Linked DNA regions of Myxococcus xanthus. The protein of the gene in region 1 interacts with the protein of each later gene in a pairwise test. Links are inferred from orthologs where the notes say so. Each region holds a gene or a part of one and is shown on either strand. Other genes may lie near its edges.

The links. The genes of interacting proteins can lie anywhere in the genome.
Region 2: the proteins of yhbY (region 1) and rho interact in binary tests that used the Escherichia coli proteins (3 or more experiments, as listed by UniProt). The link is inferred for Myxococcus xanthus from one-to-one orthologs.

The regions. Positions count from the first base shown.
Region 1 is NZ_CP017174.1:1,353,065-1,358,417, forward strand. The notes cover bases 1,661-4,574. They hold yhbY (ribosome assembly RNA-binding protein YhbY), read right to left. Parts: upstream 3,306-4,574; coding sequence 3,015-3,305; downstream 1,661-3,014. Other genes in these bases: BHS09_RS05790 (neutral/alkaline non-lysosomal ceramidase N-terminal domain-containing protein), read left to right, coding at 1,661-2,962; BHS09_RS05800 (DnaJ domain-containing protein), read right to left, coding at 3,369-4,574. In the rest of the region: BHS09_RS05780 (RluA family pseudouridine synthase), read left to right, coding at 1-52; purF (amidophosphoribosyltransferase), read right to left, coding at 119-1,507; more of BHS09_RS05790, read left to right, coding at 1,652-1,660; more of BHS09_RS05800, read right to left, coding at 4,575-5,353.
Region 2 is NZ_CP017174.1:7,071,270-7,076,649, forward strand. The notes cover bases 1,167-4,107. They hold rho (transcription termination factor Rho), read right to left. Parts: upstream 3,481-4,107; coding sequence 1,852-3,480; downstream 1,167-1,851. Other genes in these bases: BHS09_RS28950 (AI-2E family transporter), read left to right, coding at 1,167-1,508; BHS09_RS28955 (hypothetical protein), read right to left, coding at 1,512-1,826; ligA (NAD-dependent DNA ligase LigA), read left to right, coding at 4,010-4,107. In the rest of the region: BHS09_RS28945 (hypothetical protein), read left to right, coding at 1-163; more of BHS09_RS28950, read left to right, coding at 282-1,166; more of ligA, read left to right, coding at 4,108-5,380. UniProt on the Escherichia coli protein: Facilitates transcription termination by a mechanism that involves Rho binding to the nascent RNA, activation of Rho's RNA-dependent ATPase activity, and release of the mRNA from the DNA template.

The DNA.
Region 1 (5,353 bases):
AGCGGACCTCACCGCCTTCATTGAAGGCCGGCCCGTGGCTTTGCCGGCCTGAAACGCGAAGGCCCCCAGCCCGGAATGAAGCGGGCAGGGGGCCAGGGGCGTGAAGCCGGTGGTGACGTCAGGCGGTGAGCTTGCTGGGCTCGGCGCGTTCCTCGCCGAAGTCGCCGATGAGGTACTTGCCGGAGAAGCAGGCGGTGCAGAAGGTGCTGCGCTCCGGGTCGCCCACCGCGCGGCCCAGGCCTTCCTGGGAGATGTAGCCGAGCGAGTCCGCCGTCACGTACGTGGCAATCTCCTCCAGGCTGTGCGTCGCGGCGATGAGCTCCTGACGGCTCGGCGTGTCGATGCCGTAGTAGCAGGGCCACTTCGTGGGCGGCGAGGAGATGCGCAGGTGCACCTCCACCGCGCCCGCCGCCTTGATCATCTTCACGATTTTGCGGCTCGTGGTGCCGCGGACGATGGAGTCGTCCACCACCACCACGCGCTTGCCCTTGAGCACCTGCCGCACCGCGGACAGCTTCAGCTTCACGCCGAAGTGGCGGATGGACTGCTGCGGCTCGATGAAGGTGCGGCCCACGTAGTGGCTGCGGATGAGGCCCACGTCGTAGGGGATGCCGCTGGCCTGCGCGAAGCCGATGGCCGCCGGCACGCCCGAGTCCGGCACCGCGATGACCAGGTCCGCGGAGGGCGCGGGCTGCTCCTTCGCGAGCTGACGGCCCATTTCCTTGCGCACTTCGTACACGTTGCTGCCGAACAGCGTGGAGTCCGGCCGCGCGAAGTACACGTGCTCGAAGATGCAGCGCGCCTGACGCGGCGGCTCCGCGAAGGGCTTGCTGGTGCGCATCAGCCCGTTCTCGATGACGAGCAGCTCGCCCGGCTCCAGCTCGCGCACGATTTCCGCCTCGATGAGGTCCAGCGCGGTCGACTCGCTGGCCAGCACGTAGGCGCCTTCCTTCATCCGTCCCAGCACCAGCGGCCGGATGCCGTGCGGGTCCCGCACCGCGACGAGCTTGTTCTCCGTGAGCACCAGGAGGCTGTAGGCGCCCGTCACCTTGCGCAGCGCCTCCACGAGCTTCTGCTCGAAGGTCGCCTGCTTGGAGCGCGCCAGCAGGTGCAGGATGACTTCCGTGTCCGCGTCGGACTGGAAGATGGCGCCGTCGGCCTCGAGCTGCTGCTTCAGCTCGGCCGCGTTCACCAGGTTGCCGTTGTGCGCGATGGCGCACTGCCCGCCCGCGTACTGCACGAAGAGCGGCTGGGCGTTCTTGAGGGCGCTGCCTCCAGCGGTGGAGTAGCGCACATGGCCGATGGCCGCCTGCCCAGGCAGGTCGGCGAGCACCGGCGCATCGAAGATGTCGGCAACGAGTCCCATCTGCCGGTGAGCGCGAAGCCCCATCCCGTCAGAGGCGACAATGCCCGCGGACTCCTGCCCCCGGTGCTGGAGGGCGTGCAGTCCCAGGTACGTCAGGTTGGAGGCCTCAGCGTGCCCCACGATTCCGAAGATGCCGCACATGGCGCGCTGCCTTACTCCTTTCAAGCGGTGAGCGGAACAGGAACGCATGCCTCTCTGGTGGGTATTCCACCCGACGCCAGAGTCGTTTCATGTGGGCAGTCAGGCGTCCCAAAGTCCAGGCCCTGGGGGTAGTCTGGCTCGCGCATGGCATCCTCGCGACTGGCCCGCTGGCGTTCCCTGTTTCCCCTGGTGTTGCTTACCGTGGGGGCCGCGTATTCGCTGGCGTCCTGGAACTGGTGTGGCAGTTGGGCCGAGCGCGCGCCAGTCCTTGTGTCACAGGTTCATGGCGAAGGGCCGCTGCGCGCGGGCGCGGCGAAGGTGGCGCTCGCGCCGCCTTTCCCAGTGGTGGTGGCCGGTTATACGCCGCCACGGCCCGAGGCGGACCAGGCCGACGTGCCGCTCTACGCGCGCGCGGTGGTGCTGGAGGCAGGAGGGACACAGGTGGGGCTGGTGTCGTTGGACCTGCTCCTCGTTCCGGACGTGCTGGCCACGCGGGTGCGTGAGCGCGCGCGGGCCTCGGGGCTGGAGGATGTGCTGGTCCTGGCCACGCACACGCATTCGTCGTTGGGCGGGTATGACTCGCGGTGGGTGGCCCAGCTGTCCGGCACCGGGCGCTACCGGGAAGACGTGGTGGATGCCATCACCACGGCGGCGGGTGACGCACTGGCCCAGGCGGCCGCGTCGCTCGCCCCGGTGTCGCTGGAGGTCGGCGAGGCGCGGCAGCAGAAGTTCGTCATCTCCCGCAGCGGTGGCGAGAAGCCGGATGGCGTCCTGACGCGCGCGGTGTTCCGGGGGCAGGAGGGACCGGTGGCGGAGCTGCTGCTCTTCGCCGCGCACCCGACGATGGTGCCGCGTCGCCGCGCCTACGTCGACCCTGACTACCCCGGCCGGCTCAGCGCGCTGCGCGAGGAGGCGGGCAGCGGCGTGACGCTGTTGCTGCAGGGCGCGGGGGGCAATGCGACGGTGGCGTACTCGGAAGGGCAGGGGCTGGAGCGGGTGTCGGGCTTCGCGCATGCCCTGGCGGAGCTGGCCGGCGATGCGCCCTTGTCACCCGTGGGGGAGACAGTGCGGCTGTCCCTGGCGCGCGCCGATGCGGCCATGCCACGTCCGGACGCTTCGCGGCTGGTGCCGGCGCTGACGCGGGCGGCGGGGGACAACCTGCTGTGTGAATCCGCGCCGCGTCTGGCGGAGGTGGGCGCGCTGATGCTGGGGCCGCTGAAGCTGGTGGCGGTGCCGGGTGAGCCCAGCGTGGCCGCGGGCGTGGAGTTGCTGCGGCGGACCGGTGCCACGGGCGTGTTGGGCCTGGCGGATGGTTACGTGGGCTACGTGGAGACAGCGGCGAACGTGCAGGGGGGACTGGGGGAGTCCAGGCGCCAGTACTTCGGGCCCGCGCTGCTGGAGCGGCTGAGCGTGGCGGCGGAGTTCGTGGCCGGGGCGGCGGGCTTCACGCCTTGAGGCGGCCGGGCGCCGCGGAGGACTTTCCGCGGCGCGGCCGGCTCGAGGCTGGCTAGAACTTCTCGAACTTGGAGTCCTTCTTGCGCTTCTTGAACAGGAGCGCGGTGCGGCCCAGCAGCTGCGCGAGCTCCGCCTGGGCGCCCTCGGCGATGCGCGCCGCGGCTTCCTGGCGCGTCTCCGGGCCCTCGTTGATTTTCACCTTGATGAGCTCGTGGTCCTGCAGCGCCTGCTCGATGGCGGCGATGACACCCTCGGTGACGCCGGCCTGACCGACGATGACCACCGGCTCCAGGTGGTGTCCTAGCGCGCGCAGATGGCGGCGTTGCTTCCCAGTGAGCGGCACGTTCCTTCTCTCCTTCGTGGTTTCGGGTGGAGCCTCCTGGGCCCCACCGTCGGGGGGCGCACCCTACTTCTTCTGCGACGCCATGCGGATCTCTCGCTGCGCGTCGATGTGGTCCGGCTGAAGCTCCACGGTGCGCTTGAAGTGCTTGAGCGAGCCCTGGGTGTCGCCACTCAGCTTGGCGATGACGCCCAGGAAGTAGTGCGCGGGGGCGCAGCGCTCGTTGCGTTTGATGGCGTTCAGGATTTCCCGGAAGGCTTCGGGCTGGGCGGCCTTCTTGTCCGCCGCCGTGAAGAAGCGCGCGTAGCCACGCCACGCGTAGAACTCCGCTTCCTCCGGGTTCAGCTTGATGGCCTCGTCCAGCATCTTCACGGCGTCCGGGAACTTGCGCGCCTTCACCAGGATGCAGGACTTCTGGAACAGCTCCTCCGCCATGAGGATGCCGTTGATGTCCACCCCGTCTCCGCTGCCGCCGCTCTTGAGTTCCTCGATGTAGCTGGCGCGGCTGTTGTCGTCGGAGAGGGTGCGGTAGGCGTCGCCGATATACGCGAAGACCTCCGCCTTCAGTTTCTCCAGCTCCGGCGGCGCCCCCTGCGGGAGCGTGTCCGGGTGGTAGAGCTTGGCCAGGCGGAAGTACGCGATCTTCACCGCGCTGGCGTTCGTCTGCTCCGTCAGCCCGAGCCGCTGGAAGTGGTTCTGCTGCTTCATCGCCATCGTGAGCTGGCGCAGGGCGGGAATCTCTTCAGCACCCGGTGCATTCGCGGGCGTCGCCGCGGCGGCGGGAGCGGCTGGACGCTGCGCGCCCTGTGCGGACAGGGACGGCGGCGGACGGGGCTGGGCGCCGGGCCCGGCGACCGGGGGACGCGCGGCGGTGGCGCCGGGGCCGGCGGCTGGGGCCGTGCCCACCGGGCGTGGGGCGGTGGCACCGGGGCCGGCGATGGGCGGGCGCGCGGCGGTGGCACCGGGGCCGGCGACGGGTGGGGGCGCGGCGGTGGCACCGGGGCCGGCGGTTGGGACCGTGCCCGCGGGGCGCGGGGCACCTGGACCTGCCGCGGGCGTTGCTCCTGCCACGGGGCGTTGGGGCACGGCGCCGGTGGCGTGCGCCACCCCGGCGGGCTGCGGACCTCCCGCGACGTTCGGAGCGGCTCCAGCGGGACGCTGTTGCGCGGAGGCATTCGCGTGTGCGGCCCCCGGGGGCTGCGGACCTCCCGCGACATTCGGTCCGGCTCCGACGGGACGCTGCGCACCTGCGGCGTGCGGGGCCCCCGTGGCCTGTGGGCCCACATCCTGCGCCGTCCTGGCCAGTCCGGCGAACGACACCGAGTCCAGCTCCTTGAGCAGGAACGCGAGCCGCAGCAGGTGGTCCGAGTCCTGCGCGAAGTCCGCCAGCAACTGCGCGACCGAGCGCACGCCGTCGATGACCGTGAGCGCGCGGACCTCATGCGGCGTGAGGCGCAGCTCGCTCGCGGCCACGACGCCACCCGACTTCATGATGGGAAGCTGGAGCACCGGGGCCAGCCGGCGCTTGAGGTCCGCGGAGGAAATCCGGCGCACCGTGTCGCTCAGCACGGCCCAGCGGTGGCCCAGCGGCATCGCCTTGTGCGAGGGCAGGTCCTTCAGCTCGAAGGTGAACGTCCCGGTCTCAGCCCGCAGGCCCCTGGAGAGAATGCCGCCCGCGCGCTGCGCCAGGATGGCGAAGGCGGTGGCCGGTTGGAGCAGCCCCAGACCGAAGAGCGCCGTGAGCAGGTCTCCGCCAAAGCGCTCCAGCGCGAGCTCGGCCTGCTGAAGCTGCTCGGGCGTGAGCAGCCGCGCCGCGACCAGTGACGGCCCGAGCGCTTCTTCGGGATGGGACGAGTCGACGAACTCCGGGTTGCCCTTGCGGAAGTGAATCTGGACGACGCGGTCCGCCAGCGTCAGTGACAGCAGCCCCGTCTGCTCCCGCCCGGCGATGCGGCCATAGAGGCGGATGGGGGAGAGCTGCTCGAACTGGCCGAGGGCCGGAATCTCCGGTGCTGCGTCATCGCCCTCCACCGCGGGCACCGCCACGGGGG
Region 2 (5,380 bases), 5.7 Mb from region 1 along the record:
GCCGGGCGACCGGCTGCCCCTGCTGTTCCTCAGCCGCTGGCTCACCGAGCAGATGCTGGGCCTGGGCGAGTCCACCCAGGGCCGGGTCAAACGCAAGCACATGCGCGACTGCCTGGAGCGGCTCCAGTCGAAGCTCGGTGCCTTCCAGGTGCCCAGCGCCTGAGCCGCCGCCGGGTGGCCCGGTGAAATGTTGAACGGGCACCATCCCCTCCCGGGACGGGGGCGGGGCACTCACGTGGCAGCCCTTGTCACCGGGAAGGCACTGCCGTAAGCCAGACCGCATGTCGCAGCAGCCTTCGGACTCCACCGCCTCCGCCAACCGACGCAAGCGCCTGCTCCTCCTGGGAGTGCTGTGGCTGAGCATGGCGCTGGTCCTGTTGGCCTTCCGCTCGGTGGTGATGCCCTTCGCGGGCGCCGCGCTCATCGCCTATCTGGTGCAGCCGCTGGTGGGACGCATCTCCCGGGTGAAGGTGGCCGGCCGTCCGGTGCCGCGCTGGGCGGCGCTTCTGCTCATCTACGCCGGCTTCTTCGTGGGCGTGTACCTCTTCATCGTCGCGCTGGCGCCGCAGCTCTACCGCGAGCTGTCACGCGTCAGCCGTGAGGCGGTGACGTTCGCCAACACGCTCACCCCGGAGCACGTCCAGGAGCTCGCGCAGCGCGCGGAGACGTGGCTCAGCACGCGAGGCATTCCGGTGGCGCTCTCCAACCGCGCGCTGGAGGGCGCGGACGCGGGGAGCAGCAACGGAACCTTCGGCTTCGCGCTGGATTTGGAGCAGTTCCTGGGGGACGCGGTGAAGCGCGTGTCCATCCTGGTGCAGGAGAACCTGGGCGACATCGTCAACGTGTCCCGCAGCATCGTCACCAGCGTGGCCGCGGGCGTCTTCATGCTCTTCTTCGTGCTGATGGTGGCCGCGTTCTTCTCCATCGACGCGCACGCCATCCGCCACTACTTCGGCACACTGATTCCGCCGGAGTACGCCACCGACGCGCGGCAACTCCTGGAGCGCATCGACCGCTCGCTGTCCGGCGTGGTGCGCGGGCAGGTCACCATCTGCATCGTCAACGGCATCCTGACGTTCATGGGGCTGCTGCTGTTCGGCGTGAAGTTCGCGTTCCTGCTGGCGACCATCGCCACCTTCTTCAGCCTCATCCCGATTTTCGGCACCATCCTCAGCTCGGTGCCCATCGTCCTCATCGCGCTGGCGGACGGCTTCCAGAAGGGGCTGGCGATTCTGGCGTGGATCATCGGCATCCACGCCCTGGAGGCGTACTTCCTCAACCCCAAAATCATGGGGCAGGCGGCGCACCTGCACCCCGTCATCGTCGCCTTCTCCCTCATCGCCGGAGAGCGGCTCTTCGGGCTGATGGGCGCCCTCTTCGCGGTGCCCGTGGCGTCCGTCCTGGTGGCGTGCTTCGACTACGCGAGGCTCAAGGCCCAGCCCGCGCCCGCGGTGGCCCTGGCCACGCCCGGCCCGCTGCCCGCTGAACGTCAGCCGCCCGCCGCCTGAGCCCTACTGGCAGGCGGCGGCGCAGCGCGCTTCACGGCAGGTGGGGATGCAACGCCCACAGTCGATGGAACCCTCCGGGCAGCCACTGGTACAGGGGGCGCGGCAGGTCGGACCTTCGTCCGCGTGCGTGACGGCGGTTCCCAGCCCACAGCACGCGTTGGCCACGCAGTCGTCGTCCGTGTAACACGTCTGGTCGGACAGCACCGGGGGCACGTCCCCCAGCGGCAGGTCTCCCAAACCGTCACACCCCACTCCACCACCGCCCAGCGTCACCCCCAGCACGAGGGTGAGCAGGCGGAAACGTCCGTGTCTGAGCAATGGACACTCCTTGCTCAGACAATCTCTACCGGTTCATCGACCCGAGGAAGTCCGCATTCGACGCGGTGGGCCGCATGTGTTTGAGCACGAACTCCATCGCGTCGATGGGGGTGAACGGGTGGAGCACCTGCCGCAGGGCGGTGATGCGCACCAGGTCGCCCGGACCGAGCAGCAGCTCCTCCTTGCGCGTACCGGACTTGTTGATGTCCAGCGTCGGGAAGATGCGCTTCTCCATCAGCTTCCGGTCCAGGACGATTTCGGAGTTACCCGTGCCCTTGAACTCCTCGAAGATGACTTCGTCCATACGGCTGCCGGTGTCGATGAGCGCGGTGCCGATGATGGTCAGCGAGCCCCCCTCTTCGATGTTGCGCGCGGCGCCGAAGAAGCGCTTGGGCTTGTGGAGCGCGTTGGCGTCCACGCCGCCGGACAGAATCTTGCCGGACGCGGGCACCACCGTGTTGTAGGCGCGCGCCAGACGGGTGATGGAGTCCAGCAGGATGCAGACGTCGTACTTCTGCTCGACCAGGCGCTTGGCCTTGTCGATGACCATCTCCGCCACCTGCACGTGGCGCGTGGCGGGCTCGTCGAAGGTGGAGGAGACCACCTCGCCGCGCACGCTGCGCTCCATGTCCGTCACCTCTTCCGGGCGCTCGTCCACGAGCAGCACGATGAGGTACACGTCCGGGTGGTTGCGGCTGATGGCGTGCGCGATGTTCTGCAGCAGCACCGTCTTACCGGCCTTCGGCGGCGCCACGATGAGGCAGCGCTGGCCCAGGCCGATGGGGCAGAACATGTCGATGATGCGCGTGGTCATCTCCGACGACTCATGCTCCAGCTTGAGCTTGCGCGTCGGATAGAGCGGCGTGAGGTTGTCGAACAGGATGCGCTCGCGCGCCGCGTCCGACATCGGGTCCGTGAAGTTGACCTTGTCCACCTTCTGGAGCGCGAAGAAGCGCTCGCCCTCGCGGGGCTGGCGGATGGGGCCCGTCACCGTGTCGCCAGGGCGCAGGTTGAAGCGGCGCACCTGCGACGGGGACACGTAGATGTCGTCCGGGCTGGGCTGGTAGTCGCTGTCCGCGCTGCGCAGGAAGCCGAAGCCGTCGCTGAGCAGCTCCAGCACGCCCTCCGCGTGGACCTCGAAGCGCTTGTCGGCGATGCCGCCCAGCAGCGCGAAGATGAGGTCCTGCTTCTTCAGTCCCTGGTACCCCTCGATGCCCACGTCGTGGGCCATCTTCGAGAGGTCCGTGATTTTCATCCGCTTCAGGTCATTGAGCTTGATGACCTGCATGGGCTCGCCGTCCCGGGTGACTTCCGTGATGGCGGGAGTCTCAGGGGGCTCCGGAGCAGGCGGCAGGGAGGCGGCCGGCTCTTCGGACTCGCCGGAGATGCGAGCCTCCTGGAGGTCGTCGTCCCGCACCGGGCGGGAGATGGGGGTGAGCACCGGACGGGGCGGCTCGGCGGGGGCCTCCTCGACCTCGGCGCCGGACTCTTCGTCGCGGCGGGCGGCGCTGCGGCGAGCGCGCGGGGCGGGCTTCTCAGCCTCGTCCCGCTCCACCGTCTTCGCGGCGCGCTTGCGGCGTGGCTTCTCCGTGTCGGCCTCGACGGCGACATCGGTGTCGGCAGCCTTCTCTCTCGAAGTACGGGCTTTACGCATGTCTGTAACGCTTGGGAGGAATGAAGCGCCCGAGGACTCGGACGGGTGAAATGGCGGGGGGAGATGTCCGCGCTGCCCTCGGAAGCACCTTCCAGGAGGACGGCCCCGCCGGAATCCCAGGAAGGGACTGCGCGGGCGTGAGCCTTGTGGTTGGGAGAAGAGTCGGCGCCGTCGGATACGCCTGCGCCATGAACCGCGAGGGACGTTATTGACCCCCTCCTGGCCTGTCAAGGCATCTTGAGGGCCACGGTTGCAACGCTTCCAGCTGAGCAACACGCGCCCCCGGGGCCCCATTTCCAGTCGGCCGTGCGGGCCTTCTGGAGTCCCCTGCCCCGGACTTGAGGACCCGGCGGGTCGGCGCGCGGACAACGCCACTGCCAGCGACAACACCGGACCCTCCAGGTCCGCTTCCCCTCAGGGCGGGGTTCACGCGGAGACGACGACCGACCTTGTCAGTCGGGAACCGTAGAGTGGCCGCCTTTCGAGGCACGCGCCGCCGCGCCGTGTTTTGGAGTAAGGACCGCGAACCGTGGACGACTTCCAGAAAGCCGCAGCCCGAGCCCGTGAGCTCCACCGTGAGCTGGCGCACCACAACTACCGTTACTACGTCCTCGACTCGCCCGAGGTCAGCGACGCGCAATACGACAAGTTGATGCGCGAGCTACAGGACCTGGAGGCGAAGCATCCGAGCCTCCAGACGCCGGATTCGCCCACCCAGCGCGTGGGCGGCGCGGCGGCCGAGGAGTTCGGCGAGGTGGTGCACCGGGCGCCCATGCTCTCGCTGGCCAACATCTTCGAGGACCAGGGCCTCATCGAGTTCGACGAGCGCATCCGCAAGCTGGTGGGCCTGCCGGGCATCACCTACGTCTGCGAGCCCAAGCTGGACGGACTCGCCATCGCGTTGCGGTACGAGAAGGGCGCGTTCGTCCAGGGCGCCACCCGGGGCGACGGCACCACCGGCGAGGACGTCACCGGCAACCTGCGCACCATCCGCAGCCTGCCCATGTCGCTGTTCCCCCAGGACGGCGTGAAGGTGCCGGACGTGCTGGAGGTCCGCGGCGAGGTCTTCATCCGCAAGAAGGACTTCCAGAAGCTCAACGAGAAGCGCGAGGAGGAAGGCGAGCCGCTCTTCGCCAACCCGCGCAACGCCGCCGCCGGCAGCCTGCGCCAGTTGGACCCGCGGATGACGGCCGCCCGGCCCCTCTCCGTGTTCCTCTACGAATGCGTCCCCGGCGATGGCGTGCCTGTCTTCAAGACGCACATCGAGAAGCTGGAGTACCTCAAGACGCTGGGCCTGCCCATCAACCAGTACCGCCGCGCCGAGGGCCTGGAGGGCGTGCGCGAGGCCTATGACGCCTCCCTCAAGGGCCGCCACGAGCTGCCCTTCGAGGTGGACGGCATGGTGGTGAAGGTCGATGACGAGGACCAGCGCAAGCGCCTGGGCCAGGTCTCCAAGAGCCCCCGCTGGGCGGTGGCGTACAAGTTCCCGCCCGAAGAGGAGTCCACGGAGGTGATGGACATCGGCATCCAGGTGGGCCGCACAGGCGCGCTGACGCCGGTGGCGCACCTCAAGCCGGTGAAGGTGGGCGGCGTCACGGTGGCGCGCGCCACGCTGCACAACGAGGACGAGCTGCGCCGCAAGGACGTGCGCCAGGGCGACACCGTCTTCGTGCGCCGCGCCGGTGACGTGATTCCGGAAATCGTCTCCGTGGTGCTGTCCAAGCGCCCCGCGGACTCCGCCCCCTTCGAGTTCCCCAAGCACTGCCCCGTCTGCGACGCGGTGGCGACCAAGGACGAGGACGGCGCCATCATCCGCTGCACGGGCGCCTCCTGCCCCGCACAGCTGGTGGAAAAGATTCGCCACTTCGCCAGCCGCCTGGCCATGGATATCGAAGGTCTG